DNA from 2 places in the Streptomyces sp. 135 genome. Region 2 is predicted to be linked to the other one. Evidence: predicted binding sites of a transcription regulator. Region 2 holds the regulator's gene; the other holds the start of a gene.
What was found. Region 2 encodes HrcA, which represses chaperone genes, less so after heat shock. Its sites were predicted from a motif close to TTNGCACTCNGNNNNNCNGAGTGCNAA; they were not measured.
Positions count from the first base shown of each region.

Region 1: a site for HrcA is predicted at 3,427-3,453, ahead of groES (co-chaperone GroES). Genes of this name have one in related genera too.

Region 1 is NZ_CP075691.1:5,067,883-5,073,501, forward strand. It holds gene KKZ08_RS23010 (hypothetical protein) at 1-109, shown strand, start outside; partial or broken gene KKZ08_RS23015 (class I SAM-dependent methyltransferase) at 113-698, opposite strand; gene KKZ08_RS23020 (methyltransferase domain-containing protein) at 834-2,099, opposite strand; gene KKZ08_RS23025 (polysaccharide deacetylase family protein) at 2,182-3,108, shown strand; gene groES (co-chaperone GroES) at 3,597-3,905, shown strand; gene groL (chaperonin GroEL) at 4,022-5,619, shown strand, end outside.
Region 2 is NZ_CP075691.1:2,867,118-2,872,736, forward strand. It holds gene KKZ08_RS12940 (hypothetical protein) at 1-153, opposite strand, end outside; gene KKZ08_RS12945 (16S rRNA (uracil(1498)-N(3))-methyltransferase) at 232-972, opposite strand; gene KKZ08_RS12950 (nitronate monooxygenase) at 969-2,042, opposite strand; gene dnaJ (molecular chaperone DnaJ) at 2,278-3,417, opposite strand; gene hrcA (heat-inducible transcriptional repressor HrcA) at 3,418-4,434, opposite strand; gene KKZ08_RS12965 (MBL fold metallo-hydrolase) at 4,636-5,370, shown strand; gene KKZ08_RS12970 (DUF3097 domain-containing protein) at 5,406-5,619, shown strand, end outside.

The DNA.
Region 1 (5,619 bases), 2.2 Mb from region 2:
GTGGGACGCCGCGTACGACGCCGACCTTCCGGAGCTGCCGGAACCGGCGCCGGAGTTGGTGACGCGCGCGGTGCACCGCTGGCGGTTCGAGTCGGTGGACGCGGGCTGAGGATCAGCTCCTGCGGTACGTCAGCAGGTACCGCCAGAACAGCAGTTGCCGCACGCTGCTGCCGGGCAGGAGGCGCGCTGCCTCGGCTCGGACTTGCGGGAGCGTCATGTCGGGCTGCCGTACGGGGGCCTTGAGCGGGGGCGCGTACGTGCCGCGCAGGCGCTCACCCGCGTACACCGCCGCCCGCGCCACGGCGTTGGCGGGCGACGCCGCGAGGTCCCACCACGTCATCCCGCGGTAGCAGCCGAGGACGAGCAGGGTGCCGCCGGGGGCGAGGGCCGCGCGCAGCCGTGTGACCGTGGCGAACGGCATGTGGTGCAGGCTCGCCAGACAGGTGATCACGTCGTAGCGGCCCTCGGGAAGATCCTGTGCGGTCACGTCCGCCTGCCTAGCGGGGGCCTCCGCCGGCCGCCTCGGCCGCGGCGATGACCTCCTGCGACGGATCAAGCGCGTCGACCTCGTAACCACGCGCCGCGAGCCGCCGAGCGAAGCGGCCGGTGCCGCAGCCGACGTCGAGGGCGGTGCGGCCGTGCGGCGGCAGGTGCCTCAGGAGCAGCGGGTGGTAGTGGTCGTTGTGGTCGAAGGGCATGGCGGCGAGCCTGGCAGAGCAAGGCTCAGTTCCGGGGGCGCCCCGTAAAGGGCGCGGGGAACCGCGCGGTCAACCCGGGACGGCCCGCGGGCAAGAACGGCCCCCAGGCGCCCGGCAGGCAGAACAGACGCCCGGTCAGACCGGAGCCGTCGGGTGTCCGATCAGCATCATCGGCGCCCCCGCCACCCGCGTCAGGAACACCGTCGCCGCGTTCTTGCCCCGGGGCTTCACCTTCCGCCGCAGTTCCTCCGGCTCCACCGCCGAGCCCCGCTTCTTCACCGTGAGGATCCCGACCTCCCGCTCCCGCAGCAGGGCCTTCAGCTTCTTCACGCCGAAGGGCAGCTGATCGGTGATCTCGTACGCGACGGCGTACGGCGTCGCGTGCAGCTCGTCGGAGGTGACGTACGCGATGGTCTCGTCGATCAGTCCGCCGGCGACCCGGGCCGCGACCTCGGCGACCAGATGCGCGCGGATGACGGCGCCGTCCGGCTCGTACAGGTACCGCCCCACGGGGCGCACCTCGGGGTCGGGCAGCATCGTGGCGAGCGGGCTCCGCAGGGAGGCGCCGCCGGGCAGCAGCGTCGCGCGGTGCGAGGCGGGGGAGTCCGTGCCGAACCACAGCACGGCCTCCTTCACGTCACCGCCGTCCGAGATCCACTCGGCCTCGGCCTCGGCGGGGACCGCCTCGTGCGGGATGCCGGGGGCGATCTTCAGCGCGGCGCGCGGGGCCTTGCGGGCCGCCTCGACCGCCCACGACAGCGGCGGGGAGTAGGACTCCGGGTCGAAGATGCGGCCCCGCCCCGAGGACCGCCGCGCCGGGTCGACGAACACCGCGTCGTACGCCGAGGTGTCCACGTCGGTGACGTCGGCCTCGCGCACCTCGATCAGGTCGGCGAGGCCGAGCGCTTCCGCGTTGGCCCGGGCGACCGCGCAGGTCAACGGGTCACGGTCGACGGCGAGTACGGAGATCCCGGCCCGCGCCAGGGCGATCGCGTCGCCGCCGATGCCGCAGCACAGGTCCGCGAGAGAGCGCACCCCGAGGGCCTTGAAACGCTCCGCGCGGTGCGTGGCGACGGAGGCGCGGGTGGACTGCTCGACCCCGTTCGGCGTGAAGAACATCCGGGCCGCGTCCTCGGCGCCGAACTTCGCCGCGGCCCGCGTGCGCAGCCGCGCCTGGGCGAGGGCGGCGGAGACCAGCGGCGCCGGGTAGGTACGGCGCAGCCGGGTGGCGGCGGCGAGCTCCTGCGCGGGTTCGACGTCTCGCACCTGGTCGAGCAGGGCCCGGCCCGTGCCGGTGCGCAGGGCGGCGAAGGCGGCGAGGGGATCGCCGAGGCCGGCGTCGCCGTCGGCGTGGTCGGCTGCGGGGCTGCTCGGCGTGTTCGGGGCGTTCACCTGCCCCATTGTGGGCCAGTCGGTGGACGGTGTGCGGCGGGCGGCGGTGTCGGCCCCCCGGCCGGGCGGTGAACTGCGAGGATCCGGCGCCATGCAACTCGTACGACAAAACGAAGAATGCGCCGTAAGACGGAAGAATCAGGCGCGTGCCGTGGTGGCCGCCCTGACCGTCGCGGCGATCGCCTCGGGCTGCGTCTCCGAGGGTGACTCCGATGCCGTGCGGCCCGCCCACGGCGTGCAGCCGCTCCAGGCACCGCCCGCCCGGGCCCTCGACTCCTACGCCCGCCAGCTCGGCGCCGCCCAGGCCGCGCGCGTCGCCGCCGCCAAGCGCTGGGGGCTGGCCAAGACACCGCTGACCGCGCCCGAGCCGCCCGCGACCAAGCCGCGGATCAAGGCCCGCAAGGGGTTCGAGGTCAGGGGCCAGGCGAAGCTGCCGCCGGTCTTCACGACGATCCCGACCAAGAAGAAGGTCGTCTTCCTGACCATCGACGACGGCGCCGAAAAGGACCGGGCGTTTCTGCGGATGATGAGCGACCTGAAGATCCCGTACACCGCCTTCCTCAGCAACTACCTGGTCAAGGAGGACTACGGCTACTTCAGGAAGATGCAGGACCGCGGTGTCGCCCTGAACAACCACACCCTCAACCACCCGTACCTGCCCGGACTCTCGTACAAGCGGCAACGCCACGAGATCTGCGGCATGCAGAAGGTCATCGAGAAGCGCTACGGCAAGCGGCCCGAACTCTTCCGGCCGCCGTACGGCAACTACAACCGGGACACGCTGCGGGCCGCCAAGTCCTGCGGCATCAAGGCGGTGCCGCTGTGGAACGCGGAGGCCTTCGCCAACCGCATGGACTACCGCGAGTGGGACCGTGACCTGCACCCCGGCGACATCATCCTCACCCACTTCCGAGGCCGCGATGACTGGAAGGGCACCATGCCCGACATGGTCCGCCGGGTCATGAAGACGGTCACGAGCAAGGGGTACGCGGTGGCCAGGCTGGAGGACTACCTGTGACCCGGCGGGCGCGGGCACACCGCCGCCTCCTCGCCGGGGCCGTGCTGTGCGGAGTACTCGCGCCCGCGCTGTTGACGTCCTGCGCGGAATCGGTGGACCCGATCGAGCGTCTCGGCAGAAAGGCGGCCGAGAAGATGCCGCGCAAGGAGAAGCCGGGGACGCCCGGCTGCCGGCAGGCCCCGGAGGCAGGGCAGTCGCGCGCCGCGGCAACACCCACGGGGGAACTCGGGGCCCCGGAAACCCGTTGCCCGGGCAAGGCCAGTCCTGTGCCCGCCCGGCCGAGGAGCGCCGCGTCCCCGTGAGGCCCGACGCAGCCGGTTGGCACTCCGCTTGACCGAGTGCTAATCGCCGTCCTAGTCTCGCTTCTGGCACTCCCCGTTGGAGAGTGCCAACAGCGACGGGCAGGTCCGGCACCCGCGACGACGGATCCACCTGGTCGCCACACTCAGACTTGACCCCGTGAGATCTCCGAAGGGGGAGACCGGATCGTGACGACCACCAGCTCCAAGGTTGCCATCAAGCCGCTTGAGGACCGCATCGTGGTCCAGCCGCTCGATGCCGAGCAGACCACGGCCTCCGGCCTGGTCATTCCGGACACCGCCAAGGAGAAGCCCCAGGAGGGCGTCGTCCTGGCCGTGGGCCCGGGCCGCTTCGAGAACGGCGAGCGCCTGCCGCTCGACGTGAAGACCGGCGACATCGTGCTGTACAGCAAGTACGGCGGCACCGAGGTGAAGTACAACGGCGAGGAGTACCTCGTCCTCTCGGCTCGCGACGTGCTCGCGATCGTCGAGAAGTAGTTCACCCGAAGCAGAAGCATTGCTTTCGAGCTGCGCCCCTGGTCACCCCGCTGATTGCCGGGCGGCGAGGGGCGCAGTTCGTTCACCCGAGTTTTCGAGAGGGCTGAATCGCTCCCATGGCGAAGATCCTGAAGTTCGACGAGGACGCCCGTCGCGCCCTTGAGCGCGGCGTCAACAAGCTTGCCGACACGGTCAAGGTGACGATCGGCCCCCGTGGCCGCAACGTCGTCATCGACAAGAAGTTCGGCGCCCCCACCATCACCAACGACGGCGTCACCATCGCCCGTGAGGTCGAGGTCGAGGACCCGTACGAGAACCTCGGCGCCCAGCTGGTGAAGGAGGTGGCGACCAAGACCAACGACATCGCTGGTGACGGCACCACCACCGCCACCGTGCTCGCCCAGGCCCTGGTCAAGGAAGGCCTGCGCAACGTCGCCGCCGGCGCCTCCCCGGCCGCCCTGAAGAAGGGCATCGACGCCGCCGTCAAGGCCGTCTCCGAGGAGCTCCTCGCCACCGCCCGTCCGATCGACGACAAGGCCGACATCGCGGCCGTCGCCGGTCTGTCCGCCCAGGACCCGCAGGTCGGCGAGCTCATCGCCGAGGCGATGGACAAGGTCGGCAAGGACGGCGTCATCACCGTCGAGGAGTCCAACACCTTCGGCCTGGAGCTCGACTTCACCGAGGGCATGGCCTTCGACAAGGGCTACCTGTCGCCGTACATGGTGTCCGACCAGGAGCGTATGGAGGCCGTCCTCGACGACCCGTACATCCTGATCCACCAGGGCAAGATCTCCTCCATCCAGGACCTCCTGCCGCTGCTCGAGAAGGTCATCCAGGCCAACTCCTCGAAGCCGCTCCTGATCATCGCCGAGGACGTCGAGGGCGAGGCCCTGTCGACCCTGGTCGTGAACAAGATCCGCGGCACCTTCAACGCCGTCGCGGTGAAGGCCCCCGGCTTCGGCGACCGCCGCAAGGCGATGCTCGGCGACATGGCCACCCTCACCGGTGCCACCGTCATCGCCGAAGAGGTCGGCCTCAAGCTCGACCAGGTCGGTCTGGACGTGCTCGGCACCGCCCGCCGCGTCACCATCACCAAGGACGACACGACGATCGTCGACGGCGGCGGCAACAAGGCCGACGTCGAGGGCCGGGTCAACCAGATCAAGGCCGAGATCGAGGCCACGGACTCCGACTGGGACCGCGAGAAGCTCCAGGAGCGCCTCGCGAAGCTGGCCGGCGGCGTGTGCGTCATCAAGGTCGGCGCCGCCACCGAGGTGGAGCTGAAGGAGAAGAAGCACCGTCTGGAGGACGCCATCTCCGCGACCCGCGCCGCGGTCGAGGAGGGCATCGTCTCCGGTGGTGGCTCGTCCCTGGTCCACGCCGTCAAGGTCCTTGAGGGCAACCTCGGCAAGGAGGGCGACGAGGCCACCGGTGTCGCCGTCGTCCGCCGCGCCGCCGTCGAGCCGCTGCGCTGGATCGCCGAGAACGCCGGCCTGGAGGGTTACGTCATCACCTCCAAGGTCGCCGAGCTCGACAAGGGCTTCGGCTTCAACGCCGCGACCGGCGAGTACGGCGACCTGGTCAAGGCCGGCGTCATCGACCCGGTCAAGGTCACCCGTTCGGCCCTGGAGAACGCCGCGTCGATCGCTTCGCTGCTGCTGACGACCGAGACGCTGGTCGTCGAGAAGCCGGCGGAGGACGAGGGCGACGCGGG
Region 2 (5,619 bases):
GGTGAGCGCGACCGCCGCGGTGTTCAGACCGCCGTTCGCGGGGTCGCACGCGGTGACGCCGAGCGCGGCGGCGCCGGCGAGCCCGACGGCGTACAGGATCGGCGTACGCCGTTGCCATGCGTTCCGTTGCCGTAGTCGCCTCAATGCCCCCATACACGGCAGAGTGCCACCCTCCGTGCGGGGGCGGTAGACCGCTTGCGGCCATCCGGCGACCGGGGCCCGCAGCCGCGGTCAGGACCAGCGGCCCGTGCGGCCGAGGAGCAGCGCGGTCGCCGCGGTCCCCGCGGTCGAGGTGCGCAGCACACTGCGTCCGAGGCGGTACGGCTTCGCGCCCGCCTCGGCGAAAACCGCCAACTCGTCCGGGGAGACGCCCCCTTCGGGCCCGACGACGAGCACGATCCGTCCGCTCGCCGGGAGTTCGGCGGTGGCCAGCGGCTCGCTGCCCTCCTCGTGCAGGACGGCCGCGAAGTCGGCGCCCGCGAGGAGGGCGGCGACCTGCTTGGTGGACGCCGCGTCCGCGACCTCGGGGAAGCGCACCCGGCGCGACTGCTTGCCCGCCTCGCGCGCGGTCGCCCGCCACTTGGCGAGCGCCTTCAGGCCGCGCTCGCCCTTCCACTGCGTGATGCAGCGCGCCGCGGTCCACGGCACGACCGCGTCCACGCCGGTCTCCGTCATGGTCTCGACGGCGAGTTCCCCTCGGTCGCCCTTGGGCAGCGCCTGGACGACGGTGATGCGGGGCGACTCCTCGGGCTCCTCGGTCACGGAGTCCATCCGTACGACGAGCCGGTCCTTGCCCTCGGTGTCGAGGACCACGCAGTGCGCCCACCGTCCGGCGCCGTCGGTCAGGACGACGTCCTCACCGGCGCGCAGCCGCTTCACCGAGACGGCGTGGCGCCCTTCGGGGCCGTCCAGCACGTACCGCCCGTCGGCGGGCGCGTCGAAGTGTTCGACGACGAAGACGGGGGCGGTCACGCCTCGCCCCCGCGCGTCAACGCGTCCGTGGCGTCGGCCAGTTCGGCCGCGAGGACCTCCACGAGCTGTCCGGCGGGCAGCTCCCTGGCGAGCCGGTGGCCCTGCCCCGCCCAGAGCGCCATGCCCTGCGCGTCACCGGCCTTCGCGGCGGCCTTGCGCAGGCCGCTGGTCAGGTGGTGCACCTGGGGGTAGGCGGCGGGGGCGTACGGGCCGTGCTCGCGCATGAAGCGGTTGACGAGGCCGCGCGCGGGCCGCCCGGAGAACGCCCGGGTCAGCTCGGTCCGCACGAACAACGGGTTGGTCATGGCCTGCTTGTGCAGGGTGTGGGCGCCCGACTCGGGCGTGACCAGGAACGCCGTGCCGAGCTGCGCGGCGTCCGCGCCCGCCGCGAGCACCGCGGCGATCTGCGCGCCGCGCATCAGGCCGCCGGTGGCGACCAGGGGGATCTGCACGGTCTCGCGGATCTGCGTGATGAGGGAGAGCAGCCCGATCCCGGCGCCGTCGGCCTCGGGGTTGTCGCGGTGGGTGCCCTGGTGGCCGCCCGCCTCGACGCCCTGCACGCACACGGCGTCGGCGCCGGCCCACTGGGCGGTCTGCGCCTCCTCCGGTGTGGTGACGGTGACGACGGTGAGGGTGCCGACGCGGGCGAAGGAGTCGAGCACGTCGCGGGTGGGGCACCCGAAGGTGAAGGAGACGACCGGCACCGGGTCGTCGAGCAGGATGGCGAGCTTGGCGTCGTACCCGTCGTCGCGCCCGCTGTCCGGGTCGCCGAGCTGCGTCTCGTACCAGGTGGCCTCACCGGCGAGCTGGCTGCGGTAGACGTCGATCGCGGCGGCGTCCGCGGTGTCGGGCTGCGGCATGAAGAGATTGACGCCGAAGGGCCGCGAGGTCAGGCCCCGCAGCTGCTTGATCTCCTGGTACATCCCGTCGGCGGTCTTGTACCCGGCGGCGAGAAAGCCCAGGGCGCCGCCCTCACAGACGGCCGCGGCCAACCGGGGGCAGGACGCGCCGCCCGCCATGGGGGCCTGCACGATCGGATGGCGGCAGAGATCGGTCAGTGCGGAGGACATGCACGCATCGTGCCACGCCCTGCGCGGGCGACCGAATCGCCCTGCGCCCGGCGCACGCGCCCCCGTCTGCCCACGGTCCCCCGTCGGCGACTACCGGCCGTCTCGGCCCGCTCGCGCAGTTCCCCGCGCCCCTGACGGGGCGCGGGACGCCTGTCTTCAGGGGCGCGGGGAACTGCGCGACCAGCCCCCACGACCCGCGGACGAACGAACAACAGAGCCGGCACCGCCCAAGGCGCTACCGCCCGTTGAACGCGTCCTTCAGCCGGGAGAACAACCCCTGCTGCCCGGGCTGGAACTGCCCCGTAGGCCGCTCCTCACCCCGCATCTGCGCCAGCTCCCGCAGCACCCGCTCCTGCTCGGCGTCGAGCTTGGTCGGCGTAAGGACCTCGACGTGCACGATGAGGTCACCGCGCCCACCGCCCCGCAGATGCGTGACACCACGCCCGTGCAGCGGCACCGACTGACCGGACTGCGTACCCGGCCGGATGTCGATCTCCTCCAGCCCGTCCAGCGTCTCCAGCGGCACCTTCGTACCGAGCGCCGCCGCGGTCATCGGAATGGTGACCGTGCAGTGCAGATCGTCACCGCGCCGCTGGAAGACGGCGTGCGGCAACTCGTGGATCTCCACGTACAGGTCACCGGCGGGACCGCCACCGGGCCCGACCTCACCCTCACCGGCGAGCTGGATCCTGGTCCCGTTGTCGACACCCGCGGGGATCTTCACCGTCAGCGTCCGCCGCGACCGGATGCGGCCGTCACCGGCGCACTCGGGGCACGGCGTCGGCACGACGGTGCCGAAGCCCTGACACTGCGGACAGGGCCGCGAGGTCATGACCTGGCCGAGGAAGGACCGCGTGACCTGCGACACCTCACCGCGACCGCGGCACATGTCACACGTCTGAGCGGACGTCCCCGGCGCGGCACCCTCACCGCTACAGGTCGTACAGACGACCGCCGTGTCGACCTGGATGTCCTTGGTGGTCCCGAACGCGGCCTCGTCGAGGTCGATCTCCAGCCGGATCATGGCGTCCTGGCCGCGACGCGTACGCGAACGCGGCCCCCGCTGCGACGCCGTCCCGAAGAACGCGTCCATGATGTCGGAGAAGTTGCCGAAGCCACCGGCCCCGAAACCGCCCGCGCCACCGCCGCCGCCCGCCTGGGACAGCGGGTCGCCGCCGAGGTCGTAGACCTGCTTCTTCTGCGGGTCCGACAACACCTCGTAGGCGGCGTTGATCTCCTTGAAGCGCTCCTGAGTCTTCGGGTCCGGATTCACATCCGGGTGAAGCTCACGCGCCAGCCTCCGGAAGGCCTTCTTGATCTCGTCCTGGGAAGCGTCGCGGCGCACGCCGAGTACGGCGTAGTAGTCCGTGGCCACTTACGACTCCGCCAGGATCTGTCCGACGTAACGTGCCACTGCGCGTACTGCTCCCATCGTTCCCGGATAGTCCATGCGGGTCGGTCCGACCACGCCTAGTTTGGCGACTGCCTCGCTGCCCGAACCGTAGCCGACCGAGACCACGGACGTGGAGCTGAGGCCCTCATGGGCGTTCTCATGACCGATCCGTACGGTCATGCCCGAATCCGTCGCCTCGCCAAGCAACTTGAGGAGCACGACCTGCTCCTCAAGGGCCTCGAGAACGGGGCGGATCGTGAGGGGAAAGTCATGTCCGAAGCGGGTGAGATTGGCGGTGCCGCCGATCATCAGCCGCTCCTCGGTCTCCTCGACCAGCGTTTCGAGGAGGGTGGAGAGCACCGTCGAGACGGTGCCGCGGTCCTCGGCCTCGAAGGCCTCGGGCAGGTCCTGCACCAGCTGCGGGACGTCCGCGAAGCGGCGGCCCGCGACCCTGCTGTTGAGCCGCGCCCGCAGATCCGCGAGCGACGTCTCCCCGAAGGGCGCCGGACAGTCGATCATGCGCTGCTCGACCCGGCCGGTGTCCGTGATCAGGACGAGCATCAGGCGCGCGGGAGCGAGCGAGAGCAGCTCCACGTGCCGCACGGTCGACCGCGTCAGCGAGGGGTACTGCACGACGGCGACCTGCCGGGTCAGCTGCGCGAGCAGCCGAACCGTGCGCCCCACGACGTCGTCCAGATCGACGGCGCCGTCGAGGAAGTTCTGGATGGCGCGCCGCTCGGGGGCCGTCATCGGCTTGACGCCGGCGAGCTTGTCGACGAACAGGCGGTAGCCCTTGTCCGTCGGGATGCGCCCCGCGCTGGTGTGGGGCTGGGCGATGAACCCTTCCTCCTCCAGCGCCGCCATGTCGTTGCGCACCGTGGCCGGGGAGACGCCGAGACTGTGCCGCTCGGTGAGCGCCTTGGAGCCGACCGGCTCCTCCGTCCCGACATAGTCGTGGACGATGGCGCGCAGCACTTCGAGCCTGCGTTCACTGAGCATCGCGCACACCTCCAGCACGTCATCCGTCGCGGTGATCCCCTGCCTGGCACTCAACGCGGGTGAGTGCCAGCCTGTCAAAGGGTCAGTGTACGGGCGTCGGGTACGGACCCGGCAAGGCCGGACCCGGACCCCGTTGCTCATGCCCGGCGGCTGGTTGGTCATGCCAGGCGCCGCCGCACCGGTTAGCGTCACCGTATGGACGTGGAGCCGGCATGGGAAGCGGCGGGCTGGGAGCGGCTCGCACCGCGCGTGGGGCGGTGCCGCCTGCCGGTGTGGGACTGCACGGCGGGGCTCGTCGTCGGTGACGGGGCGGCCCTGATGGTCGAGGCCGGGTCGAGCCTGGCCGAGGGCGCGGCGCTGCGCACCCGGGCCAGGGAGATCCTCGGCGGCGGTCGCCGCGTGACGCATCTCGCTCTGACGCATCCGCACTTCGACCATGTCCTCGGCGCCGCGGCCTTCGCGGGCGTGGAGGTGTACGGGGCCGTGGGCATCGACACGGTCTTCGCCAAGGGCCGCGACGAGCTGTGCGCGGACGCGGTGCGCCACGGCGTGGACCCGCGGGCGGCGGCGGAAGCGACCGATCTCCTGGTCCACCCGCACCACCTGGTGTGCGGGGAGTGGACGCTGGACCTCGGCGGCGTCCAGGTCCTCCTCGCGAACGTCGGCCCCGGCCACTCGGGCCACGACCTGGCGGTCCTGGTCCCCGGCGCGGACGGCGAGCCGGAGATCGTCTTCTGCGGGGATCTGGTCGAGGAGTCGGGCGAACCGCAGGCCGGTCCCGACGCGGTGCCCGCGCGGTGGCCGGCGGCGCTGGACCGGCTCCTCGGCCTGGGCGGTGAGGGCGCGCGGTATGTGCCGGGGCACGGTGCGGTGGTGGATGCGGCTTTTGTCCGTGCGCAGCGCGCCACACTGGCGGCCCGTTTCGGCGTGTCGTAAGGGATGCCCTGCCGCCTCTTCCTATCGTCGGCGGAATGCGCCCACCCGTCTCCCGCCACCACCCCTCCGAGGGCCCTCCGGGCCCGCAGCGCCGTCTGTACTCCGCCGATCTCACGCCCCCCTGGAAGAAGTCGAAGCCCGTACCGGAGGTGGCGGCGGACGCCGGCCTCGTGGTGGAGGAGTTGAGCACCGGTTTCTGCGGGGCGGTGATCCGCTGCGAGAAGACCGCGCAGGGCCCGACGGTGACCC